Regions from separate parts of the Serratia sp. NPDC078593 genome, predicted to be linked through region 3. Evidence: predicted binding sites of a transcription regulator. Region 3 holds the regulator's gene; each other region holds the start of a gene.
What was found. Region 3 encodes PurR, which represses purine synthesis genes. Its sites were predicted from a motif close to CANGCAAACGTTTGCNTG; they were not measured.

Region 1 (10,931 bases), on a different contig from region 3:
AATAGCTTTGGTCGACATCTTTGGTGACGTAAATCCCATTGAATACCGAGCACTCGAACTGGGTAACGTCGGGATTCTCTTCGCGTACGGCCTCGATCAAATCGTCGAGATTTTGGAAAATCAACCCATCGGCACCGATGATCTGACGGATTTCATCTACTTCACGACCATGGGCAATCAGCTCATTGGCGCTCGGCATATCAATACCATAGACGTTCGGGAAGCGGATTTCTGGTGCCGCAGACGCCAGATAAACCCGTTTTGCACCGGCATCACGCGCCATCTCAACAATTTGCTCAGACGTCGTCCCCCGCACGATCGAATCGTCGACCAGTAACACGTTTTTATCGCGGAATTCCGCACGGTTAGCATTCAGTTTACGGCGAACTGACTGACGACGAGCCTGTTGGCCAGGCATAATGAAGGTACGGCCGACATAGCGATTCTTCACGAACCCCTGCCGATACGGCTTATCCAGAATACGGGCGATTTCCAGCGCGATATCGCACGAGGTTTCCGGGATGGGGATCACCACGTCAATATCCAGATCTTCCCACTCGCGCGCAATCTTTTCACCCAACTTTTGGCCCATGCGTACACGGGCGCTGTAGACCGAGATTTTGTCCATGAACGAGTCCGGACGGGCAAAATAGACGTACTCAAACAGGCACGGGTTATTTTTCGGGTTTTCTGCACACTGCCGCGTAAACAGTTGGCCTTTATCGGTGATATACACCGCTTCGCCGGGCGCGACATCGCGTAAGAATTCAAAACCTAGCGTATCCAGCGCCACGCTTTCGGAGGCCACCATATACTCATTACGGCCGTCTTCCAGGGTGCGCTTACCGATCACCAGCGGGCGAATGCCATTGGGATCGCGAAACGCCACCAGACCGTGGCCGATAATCATCGCCACGCAGGCATAAGCGCCCCGCAGTTGCTGATGCATCGCCGTAACGGCGGTGAAGATGTTGTCAGACTCCAGCGGATAATGCGGGAAACGATCCAGCTCAGCGGCCAGCACGTTCAGCAGGATTTCGGAATCGGAGGTGGTGTTGATGTGACGGCGGCCACTTTCGAACAGCGACTGGCGCAGTTCATGGGCGTTGGTCAGGTTACCGTTATGGGCCAGCGTAATGCCAAAAGGTGAGTTGACATAGAAGGGTTGAGCCTCTGAAACGCTGGAGCTCCCTGCCGTTGGATAACGAACATGGCCGATACCCATATTGCCCTGCAAGCGCAGCATATGCCGCGCTTCAAATACATCCTTCACCAAGCCGTTTGCCTTACGCAGGCGGAACCCGTTATGGGCATCAATGGTGACGATGCCTGCGGCATCCTGTCCACGGTGCTGCAGCACCGTCAACGCATCATAAATCGACTGGTTTACCGGCATAAAACCGGCGATACCAACAATACCGCACATGTTGTCTTTTCCTCATCAGCGCTACCGCCCCGGTAAATGGGTCGGTAAGAAACTCGACGTGCTCTGCAGGTAGTCAAAGAACCACCTGATGATATAACTGAACTGGGGGATCAGCTGCGATTGTTTCCAATCTGCGCTCTGTGAAAAACCGGTAAACGTGTCCAGGAAGAACAGGATTGCCGCGACGATCAACACCCCGCGCAATGCGCCGAAACAGATCCCCAACACCCTATCGGTTCCTGACAGCCCGGTTTTTTCAACCAATGAGCTAATCACATAGTTAACAATAGCCCCTACGATCAGGGTCGCGATGAACAAAATGGCAATCGCGATCCCGTTCCGCACCAGTTCATCTTCAAAACGAGTGAAGTAGACGGCAAGGTAAGAGTAGAAATGGCTGGCGACAAAGAACGCACATCCCCATGTCACAAGTGACAATGCTTCGCGAACAAACCCACGGATCAGGCTCACCAGAGCCGAAAATCCAATCACCGCTAAAATGACGTAATCAATCCAGACCATGAACTATTCCAATAACGAATCGCCCCACATCTATTTCGCGGCGAATTCTAACAGAAAAAGAAAACGTTTGCGTAGGGGATTTCCCTACTACGTTACAAATAAAAAGCGGCGATGAAAAATTCTCAATCGCCGCGCCTACATAGCTGTTGTGCCAACCTACACGCCGTTCGGCAAACAACCTGTGGAGCTGAGAAAAACCGCTCAGCGTACGCTGTATGGCTTCACTTGCCCATTTAAGCCGCTGATCGATTTCAACGATGGCAGTGATGATTGCAGTTTCTGCTTCGAGGCGTCAGGCCCAACATAAATACGGGTGATCTCCCCCTGTATCGGTGTTGCAGGTACGCTGAAGGCGCGATAACCCGACAACCGCAACGAAGCAACAATCTCATTAACCTTGGCAGCATTCTTCAGTGCTCCCAACTGCACCACATAAGCCTGTCCTGCTGGCGCTTTCTCTTGCACCGGTTTGGGTTCTGGTTTCGGCTGCGGCTTCACCTCAGGTTTCGGCTGCGGTACTGGCTTTGGCTTGACCTCTTCCGGTTTTGGTTTCGCTGGCTGTGCCGGTTTGGTTTCAACCGGTGGTGCGGTTATCTTGCTCGATTGCTGTGCCGCCTGATGCGATGCCGCTTGGTTAGCCGCCTGTTGCTGGATCAGCGTTCCTGCCCCTTCCGGTGGCTGGGAGGGCAAAGGTTGGCTCACCGGCGGCAAGACGTCATTTTCCTGTGGATCGCCCGGTTTTGGCACCAGCGGAATCGCAGCAAAGTCATCTTCATAATGCTTTTTTTTGCCATCCAGCAGCCCTGGCAGGATAATCACCCCCAGTGCGACCAAAATCACGGTTCCGACCAGTCGATTCTGAAATTTGCTTGCCACTCACACTCCCCGCATTTCGTCTAACGCCGCCATCACCTGCGCAACGGTGTGGAACGATCCACAGACGATCACAATATCTTGATTATCCGCATCCCGCATCGCTTGACGCCAGGCACTTTCCACATCGGCAAACTGCTGCGGTTCCACCACATATTGTGCTAGCTGTTCCGCACTGGCACCGCGCGGGCCCTCCAGTGGCGCGCAATACCACGCATCAACCTGATCCCGTAGGCAAGCCAGCGTACCGGCAATATCTTTGTCCGACAACATGCCGACGACCGCACGCACTTTACCGCCGTTACGGGGTAATTGCGCTAACCGGCTGGCCAAATAACCGGCAGCATGCGGGTTATGTGCGACATCAAGGATCAAAAGTGGCTCATGCTGAACAATCTGAAAACGCCCCTGTAACGTGGCCTGTTGCAAGCCGGTGAAAATCGCCCGTTCATCGATCTCCAGCGCCGAATAGTGCAAAGCCGCCAACGCGGTAGCCGCATTGGGCAACGGTACATTTGGCGTAGGTAAATCGGTCAACAACGTCTCACCGCCCTGCCACTGCCAACGATCGCCCTGCGGGCTGAAGTGCCAGACATCGTCGCGACGATACAGCAAAGCGCCCAACGCATCGGCAACCTGTTGGATAGAGGCTGGCATATCGCCCTCGCCGACCACCGCCGGTTTACCTGCGCGGAATATGCCGGCTTTCTCGCGGCCGATGCTTTCACGATCGTCACCTAACCAATCGGTGTGATCCAGCGCGATACTGGTGATAACCGCAACATCCGGGTTAACGATATTGGTGGCATCCAGCCGCCCACCCAGACCGACTTCCAAAATAACTACATCCAACTTGGCCTGACGGAAGAGTTGCAACGCCGAAAGCGTGCCAAATTCGAAATAGGTCAGCGAGGTTTCGCCACGCCCAGCCTCAATCGCGGCAAAAGAGCGGCAGTGCTCTGCTTCACTCAGTTCTTCCCCTTGAATACGCACGCGCTCGGTATAACGCACCAGATGCGGCGAACTGTAGACGCCAACTCGCAACCCGGCCGCCAGCAGAATCGCCTCCAGCGTACGACAGGTGGTTCCTTTACCATTGGTGCCAGCAACGGTGAATACCGTCGGAGCCGGGGTAAGTAAATCAAGATGCGCCGCAACACGCTGTACGCGTTCCAGGCCGAGTTCGATCGCCTGGCTATGCAGACGTTCCAGATAATGAAGCCACGAGCTCAAAGGCGACGTGGCTTGGGGAATTTGGTGGTTTTGCATGAGTCCCATCACTGAACTTGGGTTCATTAATCCATCAGGGCACCACCCTCACCGCGGTAAAGGCGATGCACTACGTTACAGCCGCCGCTTAGCCACAAAGCAACCGTTGCGCGCCGCAGCGAAAACCCATGCCCGCTGCGGCGGGTGCAACCACTTATCCCTCAGCCGGATTCTCCGGTGCGAGAGTCGGTTGCGCATCATCAAATACCGGCTGCGGCTGGTTGGTCAGCTTAGACAGGATACTGGCCAATGTCTGACGCATCTCAGGGCGACGAACAATCATGTCAATCGCGCCTTTTTCGATCAGGAATTCACTGCGTTGGAAGCCAGCCGGTAATTTCTCACGCACCGTCTGTTCAATCACGCGTGGACCCGCAAAGCCTATCAAGGCTTTCGGTTCCGCGATATTGATATCCCCCAGCATTGCCAGGCTAGCAGAAACGCCGCCCATGGTCGGATCCGTCAGCACCGAGATATACGGCAGACCGCGCTCTTGCATCTTCGCCAACGCTGCGCTGGTTTTCGCCATCTGCATCAGCGACATCAGCGCTTCTTGCATACGTGCGCCGCCGCTGGCAGAGAAGCAAACCAGTGGGCAGTTATCTTCCAACGCCTGCTCGACCGCTCGCACAAAGCGCGCACCAACGACCGAAGACATTGAACCGCCGATAAAGGCGAATTCAAAGGATGCCGCTACCACCGGCATACCGTAAAGCGTCCCTTTCATCACGACCAGCGCATCTTTCTCGCCCGTCGCTTTCTGAGCGGCCACCAAACGGTCTTTATATTTTTTGGAGTCTTTAAACTTCAGCGCGTCTTTCGGCTCCAGTTCACTGCCCAGTTCCACTTCACTGCCTTCATCCAGCAGCGTATGCAAACGCATACGCGCAGACATGCGCATGTGGTGGTCGCATTTCGGGCAGACTTCCAGGTTACGTTCCAGCTCGGCGCGGTAGAGAACCTGACCGCAACTGTCACACTTAGTCCAAACCCCTTCAGGAATGCTCGCCTTACGGGTTTGGGTGATATTGCTCTTGTTTAGAATTCGTTCAATCCAGCTCATCGATGACCTTTCTGTTTGAACCTGGCAGAGACGCCAGTTCGCAGTTCATGCTTTAACAATCCTCCTGCAATAACCGCCAATACAAAAGCCGCTGAGCCCAGTGCGACAGACGCACGGTTGAGCCATTAGCTTTTAGGGCGTTCGCAGGAACAGACCATAAATGCCGCTCATTAAACCATATTGGCTCGACGCTGTGGACAAAAAACTGGTCGAACCGATAGGTTGAGCGATGTTTTTACTGTTTTTGCTGACGGGCCGCCGCGCGTTTATGACGCCATATTTCAATGATGCCCGGCAAAATTGACACCACGATAATAGCAACAATCAGCAGTTTCAGGTTTTCCTGCACCACCGGGACGTTACCAAACAGATAACCCGCATAGGTGAACAACAACACCCAAACAAACGCGCCGATCACGTTATAAGCTGCAAAGTGGCGATAGGACATGTGCCCCATACCGGCAACGAATGGGGCAAAAGTGCGTACGATCGGCACAAATCGCGCTAAAATAATGGTTTTACCACCGTGCTTTTCATAGAACTGATGGGTTTTATCCAAATAGCTGCGGCGGAAAATTTTTGAGTTAGGATTGCTGAATAACTTTTCACCGAACAACCGACCAATGGTGTAATTGACCGCATCGCCCAATATCGCCGCAGTGACCATCAACGCCACCATCGTGTGTACGTTCAAGTCGTTGGTCGGCAGCGACGCCAACGCACCTGCAACAAACAGCAGAGAGTCCCCTGGCAGGAACGGTGTAACGACCAACCCAGTTTCGCAAAACAGAATCAGGAACAAAATAGCGTAAACCCACATGCCGTATTGCGCCACCAGCTCCGCCAGATGCACGTCGATATGCAGAATAAAATCAATAATAAACGTAATGATGTCCATAGGTGTTCTCTTGACGCCGGGTATCTCTGCCCAGCAGATTATTCAGGGAGTTCAGTCAAACATTTAGTCATCAGCCAAAAACAGCGGCCCCATCGATGGCCGCGGCAAGCCGAAACGCTCGGGGTAATCCACCGCCACCAGATACAGCCCTTCTGCTTTTGCCGTCGCGGCGGCCAGATTGCGATCTTTTAGCGCCAGCAGTTCAGCCATCCAGTTTTCATCCTGATTGCCACAGCCAATTTCCATCAAACTGCCAACAATGTTGCGAACCATATGATGTACAAACGCATTCGCCTTAATGTCTACCACGATATATTGCCCGTGGCGCGTAACCTTAACGTGTTTTACATTACGCCACGGCGTACGCGACTGACACTGCACAGCACGGAAAGAGGTGAAATCGTTTTCACCCAATAATGCCTGCGCCGCCCGCTGCATACGATCGGCATCCAGCGGGTGATAAAAGTGGGTCATCCCTTGCTGTAATACCGCCGGGCGATAGCGATGGTTGAAGATGACATAGCGATAGCGGCGTGCGGTAGCGCTAAAACGCGCGTGGAAATCGTCACTCACTTCGCTCACCCAACGCACGGCAATATCCGGCGGTAAATGGGTATTTACTCCCATCGTCCACGCGGCATCCTTGCGGCGGGCGGTGGTTTCAAAATGCACCACCTGCCCTGTCGCATGCACCCCGGCATCGGTACGCCCAGCGCAGAACACCACGATCGGTGCATCGGCCACTTTGCTCAACGCCTGCTCTAGGCAAGCCTGTACGCTAGCCACTTCCTGCTGGCGTTGCCAGCCATAATAACGACTGCCGTCGTATTCAATCCCCAGCGCTATTTTCAGCACCGGTGCTACAGCGTCGGACATCAGTTCAGTTGCTCCTGCAACAAACGTTCTGCGGTTTCAATCGCCATCAATGCACCACCGAAGCGCACGTTATCCGCCACTGACCAGAACTGTAAAATCTCGGGAATACCATAATCATTACGCAGGCAGCCAATGCTCAAGGCATCACTGCCGGATGCATCAGTCACCTGAGTCGGGTAATCATCTTCTTCGCTTAACTGGATATCGTCGGTCTGCTCCAGTTCGGCCCGCGCCTCTTCGGCCGCGATCGGACGCAGCGCTTCCAAATGCACCACCTGTGCATGGCCGTAAAATACCGGAGATTGGACACAGCTCACGGAAATCGGCAGACCTTCATCTTGCAGCACTTTACGCACCTGATCGACGATCAAACGCTCTTCGCGCACGCTGCCTTGCTCATCAGCCATCAGCGGTAACAGGTTGAATGCCAACTGTTTGGCAAACACGCCAGCCTCGGCCGGGATACCGTTAAGCAAGCGGGCACTTTGGCCGGCCAAATCGTCTACCGCCGCTTTGCCACGGGAAGAAACAGACATCAGCGTAGTCACGTGTATACGAGACAATCCCGCCTGTTCGGTCAACGGTTTGATGGCGGTCAGCAGTTGGCTCACCATACTGTCGGCGACCGCGACAATATTACGATTGCGATAATCGGCCAGCACCTGCGGGTTAACGCCCGGCACCACCAGTGGGACATCCGGCTCCAGCGCAAACAGCCCACTGGTGTCGATCACCAAGCACCCCATGTTACCCGCCTCTTCGGCATAGCGGGCAGCGGCGTCGCTGCCAGCGACAAAAAATGCCAACTGTGCCTGCGACCAGTCAAACTCTTCGGCATTCTCCACCAACAGGGACTTACCATTGAAGCGGACCGATTCGCCAGCGCCGCGTTCACTGGCTAAAGGATAGAGTTCGCCCACTGGGAACTGGCGTTCCTGCAAAAGCTCCAGCAACGCTTCCCCTACCGCGCCTGTAGCGCCGAGCAGAGCAATATTCCAGCCGTCTGACATTGGGTTTCTCCCGAGTATTTCATTTAAAAGCAGACGGGCAGTGTCACCACCGCCCGATAATCTTTTGCCGCGCATTGGCGCGACGAGGGTTTAAGGCCAGCGCCGGTATGCAAAGCGCCACCGTTCGAAACACTAAACGGTGCATCACCGCTTATCGCACGTTAAACCCCAGTTTATGGAGTAACGCCGCACTGGCGCTGTCATCACACAACACGCGCAACGACGACCATTCACGGCGTTCCTGATAATGCTTACGCAGACGATCAAACTCGCCCGGCTGCCCCGCCACCTGACGCAACGGCGCATCATCGCGGCGCACATCATACACTAAGTGCATCAATCGTTTTAATTTGCCTTCATCCAGCGCGCCGTTAAGGCGAACCTCACTGAACTCAGGCGTCGGCAGCAGCGACGCCAATTCAATAGATTGCGGCGCACCCAAATGTTGGCTATATGCCTCAAACACCTGGGTGGTGCCACGCGCCTTGCCCTCGAGCGTATAACCGGCAATGTGCGCAGTGCCAATATCGACGCGTTCGAGCAGCGGCAATGACAGCGCCGGTTCCGGTTCCCAAACGTCCAGCACCGTGCTGATTTTTTTGCCCTTTTCCAGCGCTTGTAATAGTGCGGCATTATCCACCACGGCACCACGGCAGGCATTAATCAGAATGCGGTTATCCGGCAACGCAGCCAACAGTTGCGCATCGGCCATATGCCACGAAGCATAAGGACCGCTCTTGTTAAGTGGGGTATGGAAGGTCAGCACGTCCGCTTCCGCGACCAATTTTTCCAAAGAGTGGAACTCACCCGCGTCGCCACGATCGGCACGCGGCGGATCGCACAGCAAGGTGCGTACCCCCAAGGCGGTTAAGCGAGCGTCGAGACGGGAACCCACATTCCCCACGCCAATAATCCCAACGGTTTTATCACGTAACTGGAACCCTTCCCGCTCAGCCAACAGCATCAGCGCAGAGAAAACATACTCCACGACCGCAATGGCATTACAGCCCGGTGCCGCAGAGAAACCGATGCCTGCCTGCTGCAACCACGCTTCGTCAACGTGATCGGTGCCCGCCGTCGCGGTGCCGACAAAACCGACAGGCGTGCCGTTAAGCAGCTCAGCATTAACCTGAGTGACCGAACGCACCATCAGCGCGTCGGCGTCAGCTAACGCGGCCTTGGGGATTGGGCGGCCAGGTACCGCTTGCACTTGCCCCAAACGGCTGAACAGATCAACCGCATACGGCATATTTTCATCAACCAGTATTTTCACTTGTTTCTCCGACAGAATACGGCGATTTCACTACGGCACAGTTTGCCATCGAATAACCCAGAAACCCAACGTTGTTCGCCACAACGATGCTAGGCGCGGCGAAAACGTTCAGGCGTGGTTCCGGCAATTTGCTGGAACATGACAATAAACGCCGAAGCCGAACTGTAACCCACCTCCAACGCCACTTCTTGCACGGTATGGCCTTTTTCCAGCAGCGAGATGGCATGCAAAAATCGCAGCCGCTGCCGCCATTCGCTGAATGACATGCCCAATTCTTGCTGACAACGGCGCGATAACGTGCGCTCGGTGGTATAGACCCGGCGCGCCCAAGCCGCGAGCGAAGCGTTGTCCGACGGGCAGCGCTCTAGCGCCTGTAGCACCGGGCCTAGGAACTTATCCTGCGAGGTAGGCAAATAAGTTTGTTGCACCGGTGACTGATGCAGTTGATCGATCAACACCCGGCACAGCCGCAAATCGGCTTTGGTTTGTGGCACCAGCATCTTACGCAGCAAACAGTCGTCAACAATCGCGCTGAACACTGGCGACACGTGCAGCAAGCACGCCTGCGAAGGCAGCGTGCCGCACAAGCGTTGAGCAATATTGACGGTACGAAATAGCACCGGTTTACGATTATAGCTGGAGTGTTCTACCCCCGGCGGCAGCCAAACGGCAAACTCGGGCGGTGCCAAAAAACGTTGCCCGGTAATGTTTAACGCGATCACGCCATTTTTCACGCAAATCACCTGCCCCCACGCGTGGCTATGCGGCGCGTATTCGGTATCGGCGTTGGTTTCTTCACAGCGGAAAAACAGAGTGCGCGGCGCATCCACGCCGGAAGTCGGATAATTACGTGTTTCGGCCATGGCAAAAGTTGTCTTAATTTCGGTAAATAATGTCTGATTATCACTATATATAACAAACCAGACACGCGTAAACTAGCCAATATCTTGCTTGTTGTTGAGAATGATTATCATGAACGTACTTTTTCCGTTAATGGCGGTGTTGATCTGGTCGATCAACGCCGTGGTTAGCAAAGCCTCTGCGTCCGCCATCGATCCGGCCGCTATTTCCTTCTACCGTTGGTTACTGGCGTTAATCACCCTAACGCCGTTTGTCTTACCGGGTGTCATCCGCAACTGGCAAGCGATTCGTGCCAATTGCGGGAAACTATTGATCCTCGGCCTGCTCGGTATGGTGCTGTATCAAAGCCTGGCCTATTACGCCGCCCACAGCGTCAGTGCGCTGTTTATGGGCATCCTCAACTCATTGATTCCGTTGCTCACAGTGCTGATCAGCATCTGGCTATTACGCGTGGTGCCAACGGTGGGCATTGCCATCGGCGGTATACTGTCGCTGGTCGGGCTTATCTGGTTAGTCAGTAGTGGGCAGCCGGGGCAACTGCTGCAACACGGCATCGGGAAAGGTGAATTGATGATGTTCGCCGCGTCGGCATCCTATGCGCTCTATGGCGTATTGACCAAACGTTGGGCTATCGCCCTGCCGAACTGGCAATCTTTGTATGTGCAAATTCTGTTCGGCGTACTGTTATTGCTGCCTAACTTCCTACTGGCACCCAATGTTGAACTCAACGGACAAAACATACCGCTGGTGTTGTTTGCCGGTATTCCCGCTTCCATCATCGCGCCATTTTTGTGGATCCAAGGCGTGATGCGTCTGGGTGCCAATACTGCGTCAATATTTATGAATCTGGCTCCGGTATT
Region 2 (10,931 bases), on a different contig from region 3:
ATGTGGCGTTCGATGAACGCTTCGCTGTGTTCAAGTTGGCTGAGTGTCTGAGTCATTGCTACACATTCCTGAATGCTGAGGTGGTACGGGATATAGCGCGATCTATCACTAAAAACGCCCCAGCCGACAGGTCTGAGGCGCGGAGGTACTTACTCGTCTATCGATGCCTGATAACCGGCGGCATCCAGTAGCTTGCCAAGTTCAGTCGCATCGGAGGCTTTTATACGGAACAGCCAGCCTTCGCCGTATGGCTCACTGTTTACCAACTCCGGTGAACTATCCAATGCATCATTGACCGCCAGAATTTCACCGCTGATGGGCGCATAAATATCAGATGCGGCTTTCACTGACTCCGCGACCGCGCAGTCGTCACCCGCGCCGACAATGGAGCCGACTTCCGGCAAATCGACAAATACCATATCACCCAACAGTTCCTGGGCATGTTCGGTGATCCCTACCACGTATTCACCATTACCTTCATCGCGCACCCATTCATGAGAGGTTGCGTATTTCAACTCTGTTGGTACATTGCTCATCGCCCGCTACTCCTTAAATTTTCCCGCCGTCTTTCACTCCGCAGCGTTGTCGGCAGCAACGCGAAATTCATTGGGAATTTAATCGATAATATTAATTAATTAGTGACTTACCGGATCTTACAAAGCCTGGCTTGGTGACGCTGACCGGCATTTCACGGTTACGGATCTGCACGATGGCGCGTTCACCAATCCCCATCGGCACGCGCGCTAACGCAATGCTAAAACCGAGCGTTGGAGAAAACGAACCGCTGGTGATGTGCCCTTCGTGCGTCTGACCGGCTGCGTCCGTAAAATGAACCGGCAGCTCATTACGTAATACGCCTTTTTCAGTCATGATCAAGCCGACCAGTTGTTCGGTGCCCTGTTCACGTTGCTGTTCCAGTGCGTCACGGCCAATAAACTGACGATCCTGCGGTTCCCAGGCAATGGTCCAGCCCATATTCGCCGCCAGTGGCGAAACGCCTTCATCCATCTCTTGCCCGTATAAATTCATACCAGCTTCCAAACGCAGCGTGTCACGCGCACCCAACCCGGCCGGTTTAACGCCCGCGGCCAGCAGTTGTTGCCAAATATCGGCAACCTGCTCTTTCGGCAGCGCAATTTCATAGCCAGCCTCGCCGGTATACCCGGTGGTGGCAATAAACAGTTCACCCGCTTGCACGCCAAAAAATGGCTTCATACCTTCAACAGCTTGTTTCTGCTCAGCGCTAAACACGGTCGCAGCGCGCGCTTTAGCTTGCGGACCTTGCACGGCAATCAGAGCCAGATCGTCACGCACCACCTGTTCAACGCTGTACGGCGCGGCGTGCTGTTCGATCCATGCCAGATCTTTGTCGCGGGTAGCGGAGTTCACCACCAAGCGGAAATAATCTTCTGTGAGGAAATACACGATCAGATCGTCAATCACACCACCAGAGGCATTCAGCATGCCGGTGTACAACGCTTTGCCGGGTTGAGTCAGTTTGGCAACATCGTTGGCCAATAGATAACGTAAAAACTCACGAGTACGGGCACCATGGAGATCAACGATAGTCATGTGAGAAACATCGAACATACCCGCATCCTGACGCACTACATGGTGTTCATCAATCTGGGAGCCATAGTGTAATGGCATCATCCAGCCATGAAAGTCGACCATGCGCGCGCCGCACGCCACGTGCTGGTCGTACAGTGGGGTTTGCTTTGCCATTTTATCTCTCCGCAATATCCCCGAAATCATTCAAGCCACCGTCGCGGCTCTCAAATAACTTCGGGTATTAAACATCGCGCTGAACGTGCCGAAAAATGCTGACAACTCTCGCGACGCAAACGATACCTTTCACTCGAACTTACCACCGAACGGCCTGATTAACCATAAGTTAAAATAGGCGCGAAACGATATAAGGGCGCAAAAATGCCGCGTCAGTGTGCAGAGTTTTTCACTAAAAAAATGCGCCTCAAGGCACAAAATTAACAATTAAAACGGTAAAATACCGATGTTATATAACAAATACGCCCAGACAGGCGGAAATATGACTTTCGACTAATGCACCACGAATTAGAAAAACTAATGCAAAAAATGACGTGAAATTAGATTATTTCAAATGAAAGGTAATATAAGGAAAAGTGATGGTACTGCTGCGTTTTGCGGATCAAAACACAGCAGCGTGGATGAAGAGCCGAATAGGCCAACAGGGGAAAATCAAAACAGCGATTACGCTAACCACGCCGGCAAATCGTTCAGCCCCATGGCCTGCCGTACCAGTTTTGGTTTCACACCCGGCAAACTGTCTGCCAACCTTAAGCCAACGTCACGCAGTAGTTTCTTGGCCGGATTGTTGCCATCAAACAGCTCGCGGAACCCCTGCATACTGGCCAGCATCACCGCAGCCCCGTGTTTACGTCGACGTTCATAGCGGCGCAAATAGAGATGCTGACCGATATCTTTGCCTTGGCGTTGCAAACGCTTCAGTTCAGCAATTAATTCAGCTGCGTCCATAAAGCCCAGATTAACCCCCTGCCCCGCTAACGGATGCACGGTGTGTGCCGCATCGCCCACCAACGCCAGCCGATGCCCGGCAAAGTTACGCGCGTAACGGCCAATAAGCGGGAACGTTAGCCGTTCACTTTCTAATGAACACGCGCCAAGACGCATATCAAAGGTCATGCCTAGCTCACGGTTAAACTGTTCCGGCGTGAGCTGTTTCAGGCGTTCCGCCTCATTCGGCGCGACCGACCAAACAATCGAACATAAGTGCGGATCGCTAAACGGAAGAAACGCCAAAATACCGTCGCCATGAAAAACCTGCCGCGCGGTGGCCAAATGTGGCTCTTCCGTGCGAATAGTGGCAACCAGTGCGCTATGGCGGTAGTCCCAGAAGGTCAACGGAATATCAGCATGCTGACGCAGCCACGAATTCGCCCCATCAGCCGCGACCACCAAACGCGCGCTCAACATTCGGCCATCATCAAGAGTTATAAAGGCGTCGTTTTCTCCCCAAGCTACCTGTTTGAGCGCTGAAGGAGTTATCAATGTGATGTCAGACAACCCAGCGGCTTTTTGCCACAATGCCTGCTGGATCACATCATTTTCAATGATATGCCCCAAATGGCTGTAACCACATTCGTCACCACGGAAACCGATTTTGCCGAAGCTGTCGCGATCCCACACTTCCATCGCGTTGTAGGCACTCGCCCGCAGGTGCACAATGTCATCCCACACGCCAAGATGCCGTAGCAAACGTTCACTGGCTGTGTTGATCGCTGAAACGCGCAGCGCGGGCTGTGGCGGCGGTGGCAATATTTCTGGCTGGCGGTGCTCGAGCACCGCGACACGCAGACCACTGCCCTGCAAGCCGCAGGCTAGCGCCAATCCGACCATCCCGCCACCGGCAATAACCACATCAAATGATTGCATGCTGCTTAGTTCCTTAAAAACGCGTTAAATATCACTACGGTTAGCGCTCAACCCATCCTAACGTACGTTTAGCAAAGGCATCACGCACCGGCGGCAACTGTTCCATTGCCATCAGACCGAGATTACGCCCCACCAGCAGTGGTTCATAACGGTTGGCAAACAGTTTGATCAGACCATCGGTTACACGGATCGTCGCCTGTTGGTCTTGCTGCCGTCGTTGTTGGTAACGGCTCAGTAACGGATAAGCACCCAAGTCGTCACCGCTCAGCGCCGCTTCGGCAAGTTGCTCCGCAAGCGACATCACATCGCGCAAGCCTAAATTAAAGCCTTGGCCGGCAATCGGGTGCAGCGTTTGTGCCGCATTCCCCACCAGCGCCAGCCGATGCGTAACATGCTGGTTAGCGGTCAACAAACTGAGCGGATAACTATGACGTTGCCCTACTTTCACTATGCGGCCTAATCGCCAGCCAAACGCCTGCTGTAACTCACTGAGAAAACGCGCGTCGCACCAGCTATCGACTTTGTCGCGATCTTCTCGCGCATGGCACCACACCAGCGAACTGCGGCCCTGTGACATGGGTAACAACGCAAGCGGGCCGTGTTGGGTAAATCGCTCAAAGGCACGACCTTCTGGCGCTCGCTCAGTAGTGACATTGGCGATAGTGGCAAACTGAGAATAATCCTGCTGCTGCCATTGTACTTGGCAAGCCTGTGCCAACGCTGAACGCGAACCGTCCGCCGCTACCAGCAATTGGCCGCTTAGACGCTGGCCATTATCCAACTGCACGTCGGCACGCTCAACGCTCCGCTGTACGTTGACCACTTTAGCGGGGCAATGCACCGTCACGCCCGCCGCCTTGTTCAACAAAGCAAATAATCGCTGACCAGCATCATGTAACTCAATCACCTGACCAAGCGCTTCGACGTGATAGTCCTGTGCATATAGATTGACAAAACCCGCGTGACCGCGGTCGCTGACATGTACATGCGTGATTGCCGTAGCGCAATCACGTAGCGCAGGCCAGACGCCGATACGCGTCAATTGCTGACAGGTGCCCTGTGCCAGGGCGATTGCCCGCGAGTCAAAGCCCGGATGCGAACGATCCACCGGGCAAGTTGCCTCAACCAGATCGATCTTAACCCTTCCTTGAGTCAGCGACGAAATAGCTAACGCCAACGTCGCACCAGCCATACCTCCGCCGACAATGATTACGCTCATGTTATCTTGCCGCCGCCATCAGCGCTTCGATCGCATCGGCGTCTTTCACCACACTGGCGGTGAAGTTTTCATTACCGTCAGCGGTGATCAAAATATCGTCTTCAATACGAATACCAATACCGCGGTATTCTGGCGGCACGTCGGCATCCGGTGCGATATACAAGCCCGGCTCAACCGTCAGTACCATCCCCGGCTCCAGCACGCGATCGCGGCTTGGCGAACCATAATGGCCAACGTCATGCACATCCAGCCCTAACCAATGGCTCAGGCCGTGCATAAAGAACTGGCGGTGCGCCTGTTCAGCAATTAATTGCTCTACTTCACCGGTCATCACGCCCAGCTCAACCAAGCCATTAACCATAATACGCACCACTTCTTCATTCACATCGCGAATGCTGATTCCCGGCTTGAACATCTCCAGCGCTTTGTTCAATGAGGCAAGAACAATGTCATATACCGCACGCTGCGGCTGACTAAACTTACCATTGACTGGGAAAGTACGGGTAATATCCCCGGCATAACCACGATACTCACAACCCGCATCGATCAATACCAAATCGCCATCGCGCATTTCGCTTTCATTTTCCGTGTAATGCAGGATGCAACCATTCTCGCCGCTGCCAACGATGGTGTTATAGGAAGGATACCGTGCGCCTAAACGAGCAAATTCGTGATGAATTTCTGCTTCTAACTGGTATTCGAACATGCCCGGACGGCATTTTTCCATCGCGCGGGTGTGCGCCAGCGCGCTGATTTCACCGGCGCGGCGCATAACAGCAATTTCTTCTGGCGATTTGAACAAACGCATATCGTGCAACCACGGACGCCAATCGATGACGGTTGTGGGCGCTTGTAGGTTTTGACGGAAGCCTTTACGCAACCTGTCCAACGCCGCGAAGAAAATATCGTCCGCGTAAGCGTATTCACCTTGGGCGTGGTACACCACGTCCAGTCCATTAAGCAACAAATGCAACTGGTCGTTGATCTCATCAAACGGTAAGGCACGATCCACACCAAGTTTGGCCGGCGCGGCCTCTTGCCCCAAGCGACGACCAAACCAGATTTCCGCAGTCAGATCGCGTACGCGGTTGAACAAGACGCTGTGGTTATGCGTTTCGTCGCTTTTCACCAGAATCAGTACCGCTTCCGGCTCGTTAAAACCCGTCAGATACCAAAAATCGCTGTTCTGGCGGTAAGGATATTCTGAATCTGCACTGCGCGTCGCTTCAGGCGCTGCGAAAATAATCGCCGCGCTAGCTGGCGCCATTTTAGCCAACAATGCCTGACGGCGATTGTGGTATTCCTGCTGAGTCATGTCCTTCTCCTGAAATCTGTTCGCCGTTGCTCACGGCCACCCATACGCTGATATCTCGCGGCTTAGCTTAATGTAACGTTGGTTTGCTATTTTCTGCTGCGGTTGGCTGACGACGGCTAAATTCTGTGTGGCATAAAATCGCAGCAACACGCACGTACTCCACCACTTCTTCCAACGACTGTTCCAGTTCTTCCTGGTCTTCGTCTTCGTCGTAGCCCAGTTGCGCAATGTTGCGCAGATCGTCAATCGCTTCGCCCACTTCGTCCTTCACCTGCGCCAGTTTCGGTTGCATCATGCCTAGGCCAAGCAAGAAATGGTTGACCCAACCGGCCAACGCATCGGCACGCTCAAACACCGTTACCGCTTCACCTTCCGGCATCATCAACTGGAACATGAACTCATCATCGTCCAGTGTTTCACGGGTGATGTCATACAGTTGCTGCAACGGCTGGCTGAGCGCCTGTGGGAATGCCACGCCCTCGTTGGTCAGATCATGCACCAGCGTCTGCCAGCTGGCATCGCGGTTGCCACCACACAGCAAACCGCTAAGTAACCCATGCATTTCAGCTGCGGTTAACGCCACCGCTTGCTGATTGAGAGCCACGGTCAAAGATTGGTAACTTGGAAATGTATTCTGTATAGACATGCGTATTCGTCATCGTTGGCAGGATAAGTTCGTGTTATGCTACCACCAAGGTCCGTGGTTATACCAGATAAGCACGCCCCCGCAGTGGCGAGTTATAATCCGTATGTGTGTGGGTTTACACCGCGCCGTCTGAGTTTAACATGATGTTTTGTACGTGTTTTAACACTCTTTTTTGACGAGCAACGTGCCACACAGTAGATTACAACCAGGTACTGGAAAAAGGGGTTGTATCTCGGTACTAGGGTATATATAGTGACGCCCGCTTCGACAGACCGGAGCGGGCGCGAAATTGAGGCAGGAAGGTGGCATGTCTGCACAACCGGTAGATATTCAAATTTTTGGCCGCTCATTAAGAGTGAATTGTCCGCCAGAGCAACAAGATGCGTTGAACATGGCAGCAGACGATCTTAATCAACGGTTGCAAGATCTAAAAGTTCGCACTAAAGTCACAAATACAGAACAGCTGGTTTTCATCGCCGCGTTGAATGTTTGTCACGAACTTGCTCAAGAACGCTTGAAAACTCGTGATTATGCAGCCAATATGGAACAACGTATTCGCATGCTGCAACAGACCATTGAACAAGCACTGCTTGAACAAGGTCGCATCGCTGACCGTCAGGATGCACAATTCGAATAACATAAGTTGCTGAAACCGCAGGTTTCGGCAATGAGTAAAAAATTTCTCTGAGATGTTCGCCAGCGGGCCAGTCCCCTGAGCCGATATTTAGTACCAACAGAATGTGATGATCCACGATCGGTGCGCATGCTCGTTCGCCGAGAAGCCTAAAGATTGTGACAACACGTTCACCTTGAACCATGGGTTCAAGGGTTACAGCCTGCGACGGCATCTCGGAGATTCCCTTCATGCGGTTTATGGGGTTACCCATTTCAACACGCTATGCAAACTATGCTTTTCCAGCCTCAGTTTGCCGCACAGCGGCAACGCATTCGTCACCAAATCCGCCAACAGCGTCGCGCGTTATCCGCTGAACAACAGCGTGATTTTGCCAATCAGATTGCTGATCGTATTGCCACTCACCCCAAGATTAACGCGGCAAGCAGTGTGGCAGCATTCCTGTCATTCGACGGTGAACTCAATACTCAACCGTTAATAGAACGTCTGTGGCAGATGAACAAACAGGTTTATCTCCCCGTATTGCATCCGTTTAGCGCCGGTCACTTGCTGTTTCTACGTTACGCTACCGACACATTGCTGGTGAACAATCGGTTCAATATTCGTGAACCAATACTCGACGTGCGTCACGTTTTGCCCCCCGATCAGTTAGACGTGATATTGACACCGTTGGTGGCATTCGACCAACATGGTCAGCGGCTCGGTATGGGCGGCGGTTTTTATGATCGCACGTTACAAAACTGGCGACACAGTGGCACTTATCCAATTGGGCTAGCGCATGATTGTCAGCAGGTTGACACACTGCCGGTAGAACAGTGGGATATTCCACTGCCAGAAATCATCACCCCGTCTAAAGTCTGGGCATGGCCGATAGCTGAATAGTTAAAGGCTAAACCAACGCCGTTTGGCAAGCCTAGTCAGATGTGATTTTTTCTGAATACGTCAGTGCAGCCCAACCGTTAACTGAAAGGTTATATTGACGGGCGCAGCAGGCTACGCCCAACACAACAAACGGATGCCGATGTTGTCAGCCATCTAGGCCACCAGAACCCGGCCGTTTTGGCTCACTCTCGGCCTCATCTCAGAACAACAAACGTGCACGAATGGTGCCTTGAATGGCCTTCATTCGCTGCAGTGCAGCGTCGGCACGCTCGGTTTCCGCTTCGATGTCGATCACCACATAACCAATTTCCGGCCCCGTTTGCAGATACTGAGCGGCAATGTTTACGCCTTCTTCAGCGAAAATCTGGTTAATCTGCGTTAATACGCCAGGGCGGTTTTCGTGAATGTGCAACAAACGGCTTGAATTCGGGCCATGTGCTGGCAACGACACTTCCGGGAAGTTAACCGCAGACAATGTGGAACCGTTATCAGAATATTTCGCCAGCTTGCCTGCGACTTCGTCACCGATATTTTCTTGTGCTTCTTGCGTCGAGCCGCCGATATGCGGCGTCAAGATCACGTTATCAAATTCACACAGCGGTGAATTAAACGGATCGCTGTTGGTGGCAGGCTCTTCAGGGAAAACGTCAATCGCTGCGCCAGCCAAATGATCGCTGGCCAGTGCGTCACACAATGCCGGAATATCGACGACCGTACCGCGCGAGGCGTTGATCAAAATCGAGCCTGGTTTCATTAACGCCAGCTCTTCTTTACCCATCATATTTCTGGTGGATAACGTTTCCGGCACGTGCAACGTCACCACATCGCTCATATTCAGCAAATCAGACAAGTGGCGCACCTGTTGCGCATTACCTAGCGGCAGCTTGTTTTCGATGTCGTAGAAGAAGACTTTCATCCCGAGCCCTTCGGCCAGAATGCCCAGTTGGGTGCCGATATGGCCGTAACCGATAATACCGAGCTTTTTACCACGCGCCTCAAACGAACCTACCGCCAGCTTGTTCCACACGCCGCGGTGCGCTTTGGCATTAGCCGCAGGAATGCCGCGTAGCATTAACAACAGTTCGCCAAGCACCATTTCGGCCACGGATCGCGTGTTAGAGAATGGGGCGTTAAACACCGGAATACCGCGTTTGGTCGCCGCTTTTAAATCAACTTGGTTGGTGCCGATACAGAAACATCCCACCGCAACCAGCTTTTCAGCCGCAGCGAAAACGTCCTCAGACAAATGTGTGCGCGAGCGAATACCGATGAAGTGGGCATCGCGAATCGACGCCTTCAGTGACTCGGTGTCTAACGCACCTTTATGGTATTCAATGTTGGTATAACCGGCAGCGCGCAGGTTATCGACCGTGCTCTGATGAACCCCTTCAACTAACAGGAACTTAATCCTGTCTTTCTCCAATGATACTTTTGCCATTTACCCGACCCTATTGTTCAGACTTCAGAAGCGGCTGCGTTATCCGAGGTGATAGAACAGCACGTTCACCAACATAACAAAAATAACGCGGGCGGCAATACAAACGATTGCCTGATCGCCAGCACAAGCCTCAGTGTTGCGAGTCGATTATGGTGAAAAATACCGAAGGGAAAGAATTTGACAGAAGCTTAAGGGGCGTAACTAGCGAAGTGTGATACATGTCACCAAAATTAGCGCATTAAATAAAACATGTTTTCTGCTAAAAATTATATGTCTGAAGAATGGGCAGTGTGACTCTCACCAGTGCAAAAATATGCATCCTGCCCAAGCATCATAGCGGTTGATTTATTCGACAACCTTCACGCCGTTTGGTGTACCGATCAACGCCACATCAGCACCACGGTTAGCGAACAACCCAACCGTGACCACGCCAGCAATGGCGTTAATCTTATTTTCTAGCGCGATGGCATCCATAATCGTGAGGTTATGCACATCCAAGATGACATTGCCATTGTCCGTAACCACATTCTGGCGGTATTCCGGCAAACCCCCCAGCTTCACCAGCTCCCGAGCGACGTAAGAACGTGCCATTGGGATCACCTCTACCGGTAGCGGGAATTTGCCCAGAACATCGACCTGCTTAGAGGCATCCGCTATACAAATGAACTTACGTGCAATAGCCGCGATCACTTTCTCACGGGTCAGTGCTGCGCCACCGCCTTTGATCATCTGCATCTGACCGTTGATTTCATCGGCACCATCAACGTAAATATCCAGTTCATCAACTTCGTTGCTATCGAACACGTGAATCCCCAAGCTTTTCAGCTTGGCGGTAGAAGCATCGGAGCTGGAAACTGCGCCTTCAATCTGATTTTTTATCGAAGCCAGCGCATCGATAAAGTGTGCGGCGGTAGATCCGGTTCCTACCCCCACAATAGTGCCGGGTTTAACATAGTCCAGCGCTGCCCAACCTACCGCTTTTTTCAGTTCATCCTGCGTCATGGTATTTTCATTGCCTATGTACGAAAACGTGTGCGTATTATAAGGTAATTCGCTGTTTTGCACTCTGGCAGGATCACAAATTGTGGCATAGTGCCTAAATCAACTGACTTTAAGGGATAGCTCTCCGATGAAACGCCCAGACTATAGAACGCTACAAGCGCTGGACGCGGTGATCCGTGAGCGTGGCTTTGAGCGCGCGGCACAAAAACTCTGCATCACACAATCGGCGGTATCTCAACGCATCAAACAGTTGGAAAACTTGTTCGGCCAACCGTTATTGGTACGTACCGTGCCGCCGCGCCCGACTGAGCAAGGACAGAGATTGCTGGCGTTGTTGCATCAGGTCGAATTGCTGGAAGAAGA
Region 3 (10,931 bases):
GTAAAATTCCGCTGCCGATCACCTGAATGGAGTCAGAGATCTGATAAATAGCGGCTAAGAGCATCAAATGTGAGGCCATCATCACCACTGCCGGGTTGTCGTTATACAGCAGGGCGATCGGTTCGCGTAGGGCGACAGTAAACAGTGCGGTGCAACTGGCCATAGCGATACCGACGAAAATCGCCGAGTAGGCGGATACGCGCGCCGCATCTACGTCGCCTTCGCCCAAGCGGTGGCCGACTCGAATCGTCGCACCAACGCCTAACGAAAGTGGGATGACGAACATAAGAGAACTGAAGTTTAATGCGATCTGGTGACCCGCAACGGCGACGATACCGAGTGGCGATACCAACAGCGCCACCACGGCGAACAGCGTGACTTCAAAAAATAGCGCCAATGCGACCGGCATGCCGATGGCGATCAAGCGCTTCAAGGCAGCCCAATCCGGTGTTGAAGCATTGTCTGTCAGTTTAATATCACGCTGTGACGGCGCACGGGTTGCGTACCAACGCATTAACAGGAACATGATCCAGTACACGCTGGCGGTCGCGACACCACAGCCTACGCCGCCCAATGCGGGCATACCGAGCTTTCCATAGATAAAAACATAGTTAATCGGAATATTAACCAGTAAACCAATAAATCCGATCACCATGCCCGGTTTGGTTTTAGACAGACCTTCGCACTGATTTCGCAGCACTTGGAAGAAGAGATAACCCGGCGCGCCCCACATAATGGCATGCAAATAACCGACGGCTTTCTCCGCCAGTTGGGGATCAATATTGTGCATCATATTGAGTAGATATTTGCTGTTATACAGCACCACCATGATGAGCACCGAGACACCGGAAGCCAGCCAGAAACCCTGACGCACCTGATGCGCAATGCGATCGCGTCGGCCTGCCCCGTTGAGCTGGGCGATAACAGGGGTTAACGATAACAGCAGGCCGTGGCCGAAGAGAATGGCGGGTAGCCAAATTGACGTGCCGACCGCAACGGCGGCCATATCCGTGGCGCTGAAAGCACCTGCCATAATGGTATCTACCACACCCATCGCCGTTTGGGATATTTGCGCGATAATTACCGGGATAGCAAGAGCCAATAAACTACGCGCTTCAATAAAGTACTTCTGCACGCATACACCTTTTTGATTATTTAGCGATTGAGGAGGGTTGTCGATCAATGACAACAATTAAAAATAGCGGAATTTTTTCAAAACAATTGTACCTGCTCATGTCGCATTAGCAAATGCCGCGATTAAATCGCGGATAAATGCGCCGATGCGCATTTTTTGTCGTTGCAGGTTTGGATTTCTCCGGCTATCTGGGGCAAACTGGCGCATAAGCGCTTTACATCTATTTTAAAGAGGCACACATGTTTACCGGTATCGTACAAGGCACCGCGCCGCTGGTTGCTGTTGAAGAAAAACCTAACTTTCGTACTCACGTCATTGAATTGCCAGAACACTTATTGCCTGGGTTAGAACTGGGCGCCTCGGTGGCGCATAACGGCTGTTGCTTAACCGTCACCGCCATCAACGGTAATCACGTGAGTTTTGATTTGATCAAAGAAACGTTGCGTTTGACCAATCTCAGTGATCTTACCGTCGGTGATAAAGTGAACGTTGAACGCGCAGCCAAGTTCAATGACGAAATCGGCGGGCATCTGATGTCTGGCCATATTGTGTGTACTGCGGAAATTGCCAAAATTTATACCTCCGAAAATAACCGCCAGGTATGGTTACGTATGCCGACCGCAGAACTGATGAAATACGTTTTGCATAAAGGCTTCATTGGTATTGACGGCATTAGCTTGACCATTGGTGAGGTAGTGAATAACCGTTTTTGCGTACATTTGATCCCGGAAACGCTAGAACGTACCACGCTAGGTAAAAAACGCCTAGGCGATAAGGTCAACATTGAAATCGATCCGCAAACACAAGCGGTGGTGGACACCGTAGAACGTGTGTTGGCCAGCCGTGAAGCGGCGATGGCGGTTGCCGCTGAGTTAGCACCAAAGCCTTGAGTCGGGCATTCTGTTCATTATTATCGACAACCAGAGGAGCAAAAACGTGAAGTTTTATCAGAAAACGTTGATGTTAGCGGCGCTGATGGCACTGGCTGCCTGTAACAGTACGACAAAAAACAACGCGGCGTCACCCGCGGTGGATGCGGCAAGCGATTCCTGCGGCGCGGCGCAATATCAGAACTACGTCGGCAAACCTCTCTCGTCGTTGCAAGGCGTGCGAATCGATGCGCGTCAGGTTCGGGCTATCCCTTACAATGCTGCCGTGACCATGGATTTTAACATGAGTCGCCTTAATTTTTTGGCGGACCGTGATGACAAAATCATCCAGGTTTATTGCGGTTGATCGATGTTCGGTAAGAAAACACTCTGCTCCGGCTTTGAGCTTGATGACGAAGTCGCCTGATGGCCAGAGATAGCCGGGCATAGTGTAGCTAGGGGCGCTCCGGTGGCTTACGCCACTACGACTCCGTAGCCACGCTTTCCCTAATAACGGACTTTGTCAGCAGTCAGAAACCCTGCTTCGGCAGGGTGTTTTACGTTGTAGGCGATTTAACGTGGTACGCGTATTCCACCCTGAATGCCTTTCGGGCTAAATACCACTTGCCATAATTGAATATCACGCGCGCGAAATGCACCAGCACAAGCGTTCAGGTAATAACTGAACATGCGTTCGAACCGCTCAGAGTAACGTGCAGACAGCTGTGGCCAGGCCTGTTGAAAGCGTTCATACCATGCCATCAACGTGCGATCGTAATCCGCACCGATGTTATGCCAATCCTCCATCACGAAGTGGTCTTCACTGGTTTTCGCAATATGCTTGATGGACGGTAAACAGCCATTCGGGAAGATATATTTGTTGATCCACGGATCAACATTCATATCTGTCCGATTTGAACCGATGGTATGCAACAAGAATAATCCATCGGGTTTCAAATTGCGTTTTACCACGTTAAAGTAGGTACGGTAATTTTTAGGGCCAACATGTTCAAACATACCAACGGAGACGATGCGATCAAACTGCTGATGCAGATCGCGATAGTCTTGTAGTTGGATATCAACGTCCAGCCCGGCACAGCGCTGTTGCGCCAGCTTTTGCTGTTCGGCGGAGATGGTCACGCCGACAACCGATACGCCGTAATTTTTGGCAGCAAAAGCCGATAATCCCCCCCAACCACAGCCGATATCCAGCAGCCGCATGCCGGGTTGTAATTGCAATTTCTCGCAGATCAGGCGCAACTTGCCTTCTTGTGCCTGTTCGAGGGTGGTGGCGTCCTTCCAGTAACCGCAGGAGTATTGCATATAGGGATCGAGCATCAGGGTAAAGAGGTCATTACCAAGGTCATAATGCTCTTTGCCGACAATCCATGCGCGTTTTTGGGACTGTAAGTTGAGTAGGCGAGCGGCGGCGATGCGTAGCGTGTCTTTAATGTGGCGGGGGAGTTTTTGCTCTAAACCTGCTGCGATGACGCGATGAAAGAATTCGTCTAATCGTTCGCATTCCCACCAGCTATCCATATAACTTTCGCCAAGACCCAGCGAACCTTCCTGTAATACACGTTTAAAGAAATCGGGGTTTTTAACCTGTATATCAAAAGGACGTGAACCGTTTATTTCAATATCGGCCATGCTGAGCATTTCATGAGCAATACGATACCAATGATTGTCTTGGATGCTCAGATCTTCTATACACGATGAACTCATAGCTTCTCCATCACCTTTCTTCTGACTTATGGCCCGATAGAAAAAGCGTAGTCAATTTCTGCGGGCACATACGTACACCAACGGAAACCTTCACCGCGGTGTCTGATATCCGATATGAACAGAGGGAAATTCTGAGAGGCCCAAGTGATAGGGGGCTTGGGCAAACGCATCAATAAATAAATTGTGACGCCACACGCGTCCGCAAAGTTACTTGCAATACAAAGATATTATCTGTGTTATTTTTGAAGGTCGTTTTCGAGTATAGGCCTGCCGAGGCGCTTACTCAACTGTAAAACGCACTCGGCAAATATATTTTTTAAGTGACGATTAACACTTGCGGTTATAACGCTGAGTTAGCGTGTTCCCCCAGAAGATTCGTCACCGTTTTACCTCGTTGCATCAGATAACCCAGCGCGGCCAATACCACGGTAGAAACCATCACCGTCGTTGTCGCCAATAGCGGTTGTTCAATATAGGCAGAAACCAGCATGCTGGCGATAAAACACAAACCGAGCTGCAAGGTGTTTTGCAGCGCGGCTGCTTTACCGGTGCTTTCTGGGAACGGCGTCAAGGCGTTCGCCACCACAATCGGGTAGGTGGCCCCGTTCACCAACGCCATAAAGCAGAACGGAATCAGCAGGGTGGTCAGGGTTGGTGAAGTGAGTGTTGCCACCAGATACAATGCCAGCATGCTGATGCCATACGCGGCTAGCAGCCAAGGCAGCAGCGTGTTGCCTTTCATCCGATTTAACGCCGTCCGGCAGCCGTATCCCCCTAACAGAAATGCCAATGTTTGTGGCACATAACTCAGGCCGATGTCATTTGGGCTGTAGCCCATATTGCCAAGTATGAACGGGGATCCGGTAAGCCAGGCGAAGAAACCGGCTGAACAGGCGGCGAATACCATCACATTACCGCTGAATACCGGTGATTTCAGCAACTGCAGGAAACCTATGCCGCTTTTGCCCTGTGCCGCGGCTTCCTGCCGTGAGCTGTCTTTGAGCAGCAGCGTTGGCAGCAGTAGGAGAAGGGTAATACCCAGCAGAACGGCGAAAATTGAACGCCATCCCATATGATTTAACAGCCATGCGCCAACCAACGGTGCCAGTGCGGGTGACAGTGCAACCAATGGCATAATGGTGGCGAATACGCGGTTTGCGCTGCCTTCACGATACCGATCGATGACGATCGCTTGCCAGCTAACGGCGGCAGAACAGACGCCAATGGCTTGAATAAAGCGCAGTGTCCACAGTTGTACGGCGTTATCCGCCCACATCATGCCAAGACAGCCGAGGCCGAACAGCGTCAGGCCGATCAATAAAACCGGTTTACGACCCAGACGGTCGGACAGTGGCCCCCACAATAATTGCGCAAAGGCGAAGCCAGCGAGAAAAATGCTAAGGCTGGCGCTGATGGCGCCGGCAGAAATTTGCAGTTCTTGCTGCATCACGCCGAAGGCGGGCAGATACATGTCTGTGGCCAGATAGCCGAGCATGCTTAAGCCAGCCAGATAGAACATAAATCCAAAGTTTCGCATGGTCTTTCTCATTAATTTTATGTTGGTGCAGGTTTTTTTTAGCGCCGCAAGTGTATCTGGCTGGATCTCTGCTTGTGAAACGGTAATATTTGCAAAGTGCTGTTAAAAAAATTGAAGGCAAAGCGATGTGGTCTGAATATTCCCTTGATGTTGTTGATGCGGTTGCGCGCACCGGCAGTTTTAGCGCGGCGGCACAGGAGTTACATCGTGTGCCGTCTGCGGTCAGTTATACCGTGCGTCAGTTGGAGCAATGGCTTGCCGTACCACTGTTTGAGCGCCGTCACCGTGATGTGGAGTTGACGCCCGCGGGGGCGCTATTTGTTCATGAAGCACGCGATGTTATCAAAAAAATGCTCAACACGCGGCGTCAATGTCAGCAGGTCGCTAACGGTTGGCGCGGGCAGTTAAAGATAGCCGTCGATATCATTGTTAAGCCGCAGCGTAGCCGACAGTTGGTACTGGATTTTTATCGCCATTTTCCAGATGTAGAACTGTTGGTACAACCGGAAGTGTTTAACGGCGTATGGGATGCGTTAATCGATGGCCGGGCAGATATGGCAATTGGTGCAACCCGCGCGGTTCCAACCGGTGGTGGTTTTGCTTTTCGCGATATGGGTTTTATGAACTGGCTGTGTGTCGTGAGTGCCGATCACCCGTTAGCGGGGTTACCGGGGCCGCTAAATGATGAGCAACTACGGCCGTATCCCTCATTGGTGTTGGAGGATACGTCGCGAACGTTGCCAAAACGCGTGACGTGGTCACTGGATAACCAGCGGCGGTTGGTGGTGCCAGATTGGGTGTCCGCGGTGGATTGCTTGTGCAGCGGTTTATGTGTCGGCATGGTGCCCGCCCATCGTGTGTTGCCGCAGGTTCAGCGTGGGGAATTGGTATCGCTGCAACTTCCTGAGCCATTTCCACCCAGCGCCTGTTGCCTGACATGGCAACAAAATGCGCAATCACCGGCGATGGCCTGGTTATTGGATTACCTTGGTGACAGTGACACGCTGAATCAGGAATGGTTGAGTGAAGAGAACCTACCGGAACGCCCTGAGAAGGCGCCCCGGCAATAATGCTTAGCGGCGGTAATCAACGAAGGGGCCATCGGCGACCGAGCGACGCTCGATCAGCTTAGGGTGGACTTCAATCACCTGCGACTCTTCACGCTTACTGATAATACGATCCAGCAACATGGTAAATGCCATCTCGCCGAGGCGCTCTTTGGGTTGATGAATAGTGGTCAGCGCCGGGGTGAAATAGCGCGCATTGCGCACATTGTCATAACCGATCACCGAAATATCCTGTGGTACGCGCAAACCGAGTTCATCAGCGGCGCAGATCGCGCCCATGGCCATAATGTCACCACCGCAGAAAACGGCGGTGGGGCGGTGTTTTTGTGACAAAATCTGGTGCATCGCCTTGTAACCGGATTCTGGCTCGAAGTCACCTTGGACGATCCATTCATCGCGAACGTCAATATTGGCCTCTTGTAACGCTTTCAGGAAGCCTTGGTGACGGCCGCCGCCGGTATTACGTGAGAGTTGGCCGGGAATGGCGCCAATGTCGCGATGGCCGCGTTCAATCAGGTAACGCCCCGCCAGATACCCGCCCTCAAAGGCATTATCGATAATGCTGTCGGTGAAATCGCCGCGTGCTGCGCCCCAATCCATGACGACCATCGGAATATTGCGGTGATCCTCCAGCATCCCGAGCAGTTGATCGGGATATTCGGAACACATCACTAGCAGACCGTCGACACGTTTTTGCGCCAGCATGGCCAGATAAGCGCGTTGTTTATCGAGATTATTGTGGGAGTTGCACAGAATCAGTGTGTAACCTTTGCTGTAGCAGCTGTTTTCCACGGCTTCAATCACTTCGGCGAAATAGGGCGCTTCACTGGACGTGGCGAGCAGACCGATAGATTTAGTGTGGTTAACCTTCAGGCTACGTGCCACGGCGCTGGGTGAATAGTGTAACTCTTTGATGGCAGCCCAAACGGCCGCTTTAGTTTCTTCGGCGACGAAACGGGTCTTATTGATGACGTGCGAAACGGTGGTGGTGGAAACGCCCGCGCGTTTGGCCACATCTTTAATCGTTGCCATGTAAAGAATGACTCCTGAACCCACATGTTGCAGCATGTAAGCATGTTGTTAATCGTTTGCCCGCGTAGATCCTTCTCTAGAGTCACGAAAACTTGGTTTTTAGTGTGGAAGTTGTCAGCCACTTGACTCAGGAGGGACGCATTGACCGCTACGCAGTAGTGAACTGCGAATTTTGTCGCATATTGAGCAAAAGGGGAAGATCTAATAGGAGTTATAGACAACAAGATTTTATCGGCGAACTGTGGGAAAATGATTTGACGCACCAAGGTTGTGGATTTTATGCTTATCCAAATAATTTGATCAGGAGCTTCTCATGGATACCGATTTGAAAATGTCTTTGTTCACCACGGTGTGCGCACTGGCATTAATTATTGTTTTTAGCTTTACCGCTGCACTGAACTGATCTCGCTAAAAGAAGGGCCGTTCCTAAACAGAACGGCACCTTTTATCTCACGGCCGTTACGCCAAGTTTTCTGTCACGAATGCCCAGTTAACCAATGCCCAGAAGTTTTCCAGGTAGTTTGGACGCGCATTACGGTAATCGATGTAATAAGCGTGCTCCCAAACGTCCACGGTCAGCAAGGGTTTGTCTTCACCGGTCAGCGGCGTGGCGGCATTGGATGTGTTCACGATAGCCAATGAGCCGTCGGCTTTCTTCACCAGCCAGGTCCAGCCAGCACCAAAGTTGCCCACCGCTGATTTGGTGAATGCGTCTTTGAAGGCAGTAAAAGAACCGAAGGATTGGTTAATGGCCTCTGCGACTGCGCCAGTCGGTTCGCCGCCACCTTGTGGTGACAGGCAATGCCAATAGAAGGTGTGGTTCCACACCTGTGCGGCATTGTTAAACACACCGCCGTTAGAGGTTTTGATGATCTCTTCTAGCGATTTGCCTTCGAACTCGCTGCCTTTCACCAGATTATTCAGGTTTACCACGTAGGTGTTGTGATGCTTACCATAATGATATTCCAAGGTTTCTTGGGAAATGTGCGGTTCGAGGGCATTTTTCGCGTATGGTAGTGCAGGTAATTCAAACGACATTGCTTTCTCCTTTATATACAGCGCTATTGTTCCAACGTTGGCCGTTAAGCATCGGCATCAACGATAACCCTTCATACTTCACGTTGCTTGAGTGTTGGCTGCCTTCCGTCACCCTGGTCACATAGTGGGCTATGCTCCCAGGGATTCATTCAGTTGCCGCCTACAAGCAACTCGAATTATCTTGGGTATAAATGGCTTTGTTTTTATTGTGGTTATTAATCTTAACAACTTTTAAGGTGAATAAAAGGTTTAAAGCGTGCTAAATCACGCTTTGGTCAAAGCATCCGCAGATTGGATGAAGAGAGGCATGTTGCCCAATGTTAGATTGCGTCATGGCATATTAACGAATGGTTTTGGGTGTCATCACGCGGCGAGCGCCGATGTAATGGCTTTGCCAGTAGTCACTATTGAGTTTGCTGATACGAATCTCTTCGCCGGTGCGCGGTGACTGAATAAACTGACCGTTGCCAAGATAGACGCCAACATGGTCGGCGACACCGCGATTGTTGATGCGAAAGAACACCAAATCACCACTTTCCAGCTCGTTTTTCTTGATTGGAGCGGCATCGCGCAAATGGTACATTTCGTTAGCGGTGCGCGGCATTTTGATTTTCATCACATCTTTATAGGCATAATAAACCAGCCCACTGCAATCAAAACCGGTGCGTGGCGAACTGCCCCCCCAACGATAGGGTTTACCCATTTGGCTCATCAGCTTGGCCAAGGCGGTCTGCTTCGCATGTTGATAGCGTTTTTTATGTGCTGCACTGAGTTTCGGTGGACGAGTATTGTGCTGCAGCTTTTCACTGCGTAACCGATGCGTGTTCGTTAAACCAGCGGTGCGATGGCGACCATAACCTTTTTTGTAGCCTTTTTTGGGCGGTGTGACGTTTATTTTCGCACTGTGTATCGCTTTGCGTGTTGATTTAACCCGGGTGGATTTTTTAGCCGTTTTGATGGTTGTGTTTTTAATCGTCTTTAATCGAGGCGTTTTTTGCGGCGTGGTGGTTTTGGCCTTTTTAGCGGCCTTTTCTGCTTTCTTTTTTTTACGTTCGCTCAGCCGTGCTTCATTCACATGGCTTTTACGTAGATCAGCGCTAACGCCAGACGATGGCGCAGCCTGTGCCAAATTTAACAACACTTGAGCAAACAACAACGCAAAAAGCGCAATAATTAAACGCATGTTGACGACACCAACCCTGGACAGGAACCCGCGACAGTATTCCGTAAAGACACGCGATAAAACAGTGAATAACCTGCAAATAATAATCCATATTGTGAGAAAACGTTAATAGCATTTTTAATAATAAAAAAAATAGCGCGGGTAGAGGCGACATCAATATCACTCTAATCGCACCGAGAGAGGTTACCCAACTGTACGGATGGGGAAATCTAGGGTGAAAAATGCGGGTTAAAAATGTTAATCTGCAGCTAGGTTTTGACCATAATGGCGTTATCAGCGCTGTGTGGAGACGCAGTCGGAATGCCCTTGCAAAAGATAGCGTTTTTTTGCGGGGTATCCAGCCGCTACAATAGCCAGCGAGATGCATGTTGTAGCCATGATGTGGCTTGAGGAAGCAATAAAATGACGACGATTGAAAAAATTCAGCAACAAATTGCTGAGAACCCGATCCTGCTGTACATGAAGGGTTCACCAAAATTACCTAACTGCGGCTTCTCAGCCCAGGCTGTTCAGGCATTATCGGCCTGCGGTGAGCGTTTTGCTTACGTTGATATTTTGCAAAACCCAGACATTCGTTCTGAGTTACCGAAGTACGCCAATTGGCCAACTTTCCCACAATTGTGGGTTGACGGTGAATTGGTCGGCGGTTGCGATATTATTATCGAGATGTATCAGCGTGGCGAATTGCAGCCGTTGATTAAAGAGACGGCAGAGAAGTACAAACAGCAAGAAGACCAGCAGTCTTAATCGCGGTTGATGTTAATGATAACGGGTGGCACGGGGTAATCCCTATGCCGCCCGTTTTTATTGTTCAGTCTTGGTTATCGATGGCTAAGGGCCAGCCGCCAAGGCGTTTCCAACGGTTGACTAACTCGCAGAATAGCAGAGCGGTTTGTTCCGTATCATACAACGCTGAGTGAGCTTGGCTACTGTCAAACTGCATACCGGCGGCGATACACGCTTTTGCCAGCACCGTTTGCCCTAATACCAAGCCGCTTAACGCCGCCGTATCAAAGGTGGCAAACGGATGGAACGGGTTGCGTTTCAACCCGGCACGCTCCGCGGCTGCCATCAGAAAACTGTGGTCGAAGTTGGCGTTGTGCGCCACGATTATCGCCCGGTTGCACCCTTGATCCTTAATACCTTTACGCACAGCCTTGAAGATAGCATGCAGTGCATCATATTCACTCACTGCGCCGCGTAAAGGATTACTCGGATCGATGCCATTGAACGCTAGCGCTTCCGGTTGCAGGTTCGCGCCTTCAAAGGGTTCGACGTGGAAATGCAGCGTTTCGTCCTGTTGCAACCAGCCGTCTTCATCCATTTTTAACGTGACGGCGGCAAT

Region 1: the regulator PurR is predicted to act here: its motif matches at 2,005-2,022, upstream of cvpA (colicin V production protein).
Region 2: the regulator PurR is predicted to act here: its motif matches at 9,663-9,680, upstream of serA (phosphoglycerate dehydrogenase).

What each region holds. Positions count from the first base shown of each region.
Region 1 is NZ_JBNNGK010000007.1:88,101-99,031, forward strand. It holds gene purF (amidophosphoribosyltransferase) at 1-1,426, opposite strand, end outside; gene cvpA (colicin V production protein) at 1,448-1,948, opposite strand; gene dedD (cell division protein DedD) at 2,150-2,824, opposite strand; gene folC (bifunctional tetrahydrofolate synthase/dihydrofolate synthase) at 2,825-4,090, opposite strand; gene accD (acetyl-CoA carboxylase, carboxyltransferase subunit beta) at 4,245-5,153, opposite strand; gene ACQKDS_RS10030 (DedA family protein) at 5,389-6,051, opposite strand; gene truA (tRNA pseudouridine(38-40) synthase TruA) at 6,115-6,927, opposite strand; gene ACQKDS_RS10040 (aspartate-semialdehyde dehydrogenase) at 6,927-7,937, opposite strand; gene pdxB (4-phosphoerythronate dehydrogenase PdxB) at 8,089-9,210, opposite strand; gene ACQKDS_RS10050 (AraC family transcriptional regulator) at 9,300-10,073, opposite strand; gene ACQKDS_RS10055 (DMT family transporter) at 10,183-10,931, shown strand, end outside.
Region 2 is NZ_JBNNGK010000011.1:9,015-19,945, reverse strand. It holds gene gcvP (aminomethyl-transferring glycine dehydrogenase) at 1-56, opposite strand, end outside; gene gcvH (glycine cleavage system protein GcvH) at 150-536, opposite strand; gene gcvT (glycine cleavage system aminomethyltransferase GcvT) at 628-1,725, opposite strand; gene ubiI (FAD-dependent 2-octaprenylphenol hydroxylase) at 2,230-3,432, opposite strand; gene ubiH (2-octaprenyl-6-methoxyphenyl hydroxylase) at 3,473-4,651, opposite strand; gene pepP (Xaa-Pro aminopeptidase) at 4,653-5,966, opposite strand; gene ACQKDS_RS13270 (YecA family protein) at 6,034-6,612, opposite strand; gene zapA (cell division protein ZapA) at 6,920-7,249, shown strand; RNA gene ssrS (6S RNA) at 7,291-7,472, shown strand; gene ACQKDS_RS13255 (5-formyltetrahydrofolate cyclo-ligase) at 7,520-8,128, shown strand; gene serA (phosphoglycerate dehydrogenase) at 8,328-9,566, opposite strand; gene rpiA (ribose-5-phosphate isomerase RpiA) at 9,912-10,568, opposite strand; gene ACQKDS_RS13240 (LysR family transcriptional regulator ArgP) at 10,696-10,931, shown strand, end outside.
Region 3 is NZ_JBNNGK010000005.1:80,453-91,383, forward strand. It holds gene ACQKDS_RS07690 (MATE family efflux transporter) at 1-1,135, opposite strand, end outside; gene ACQKDS_RS07695 (riboflavin synthase subunit alpha) at 1,375-2,025, shown strand; gene ACQKDS_RS07700 (I78 family peptidase inhibitor) at 2,072-2,371, shown strand; gene cfa (cyclopropane fatty acyl phospholipid synthase) at 2,578-3,729, opposite strand; gene punC (purine nucleoside transporter PunC) at 4,070-5,266, opposite strand; gene punR (DNA-binding transcriptional activator PunR) at 5,392-6,336, shown strand; gene purR (HTH-type transcriptional repressor PurR) at 6,340-7,365, opposite strand; gene ACQKDS_RS07725 (YnhF family membrane protein) at 7,679-7,768, shown strand; gene sodB (superoxide dismutase [Fe]) at 7,825-8,403, opposite strand; gene ACQKDS_RS07735 (C40 family peptidase) at 8,744-9,586, opposite strand; gene ACQKDS_RS07740 (Grx4 family monothiol glutaredoxin) at 9,989-10,333, shown strand; gene rnt (ribonuclease T) at 10,398-10,931, opposite strand, start outside.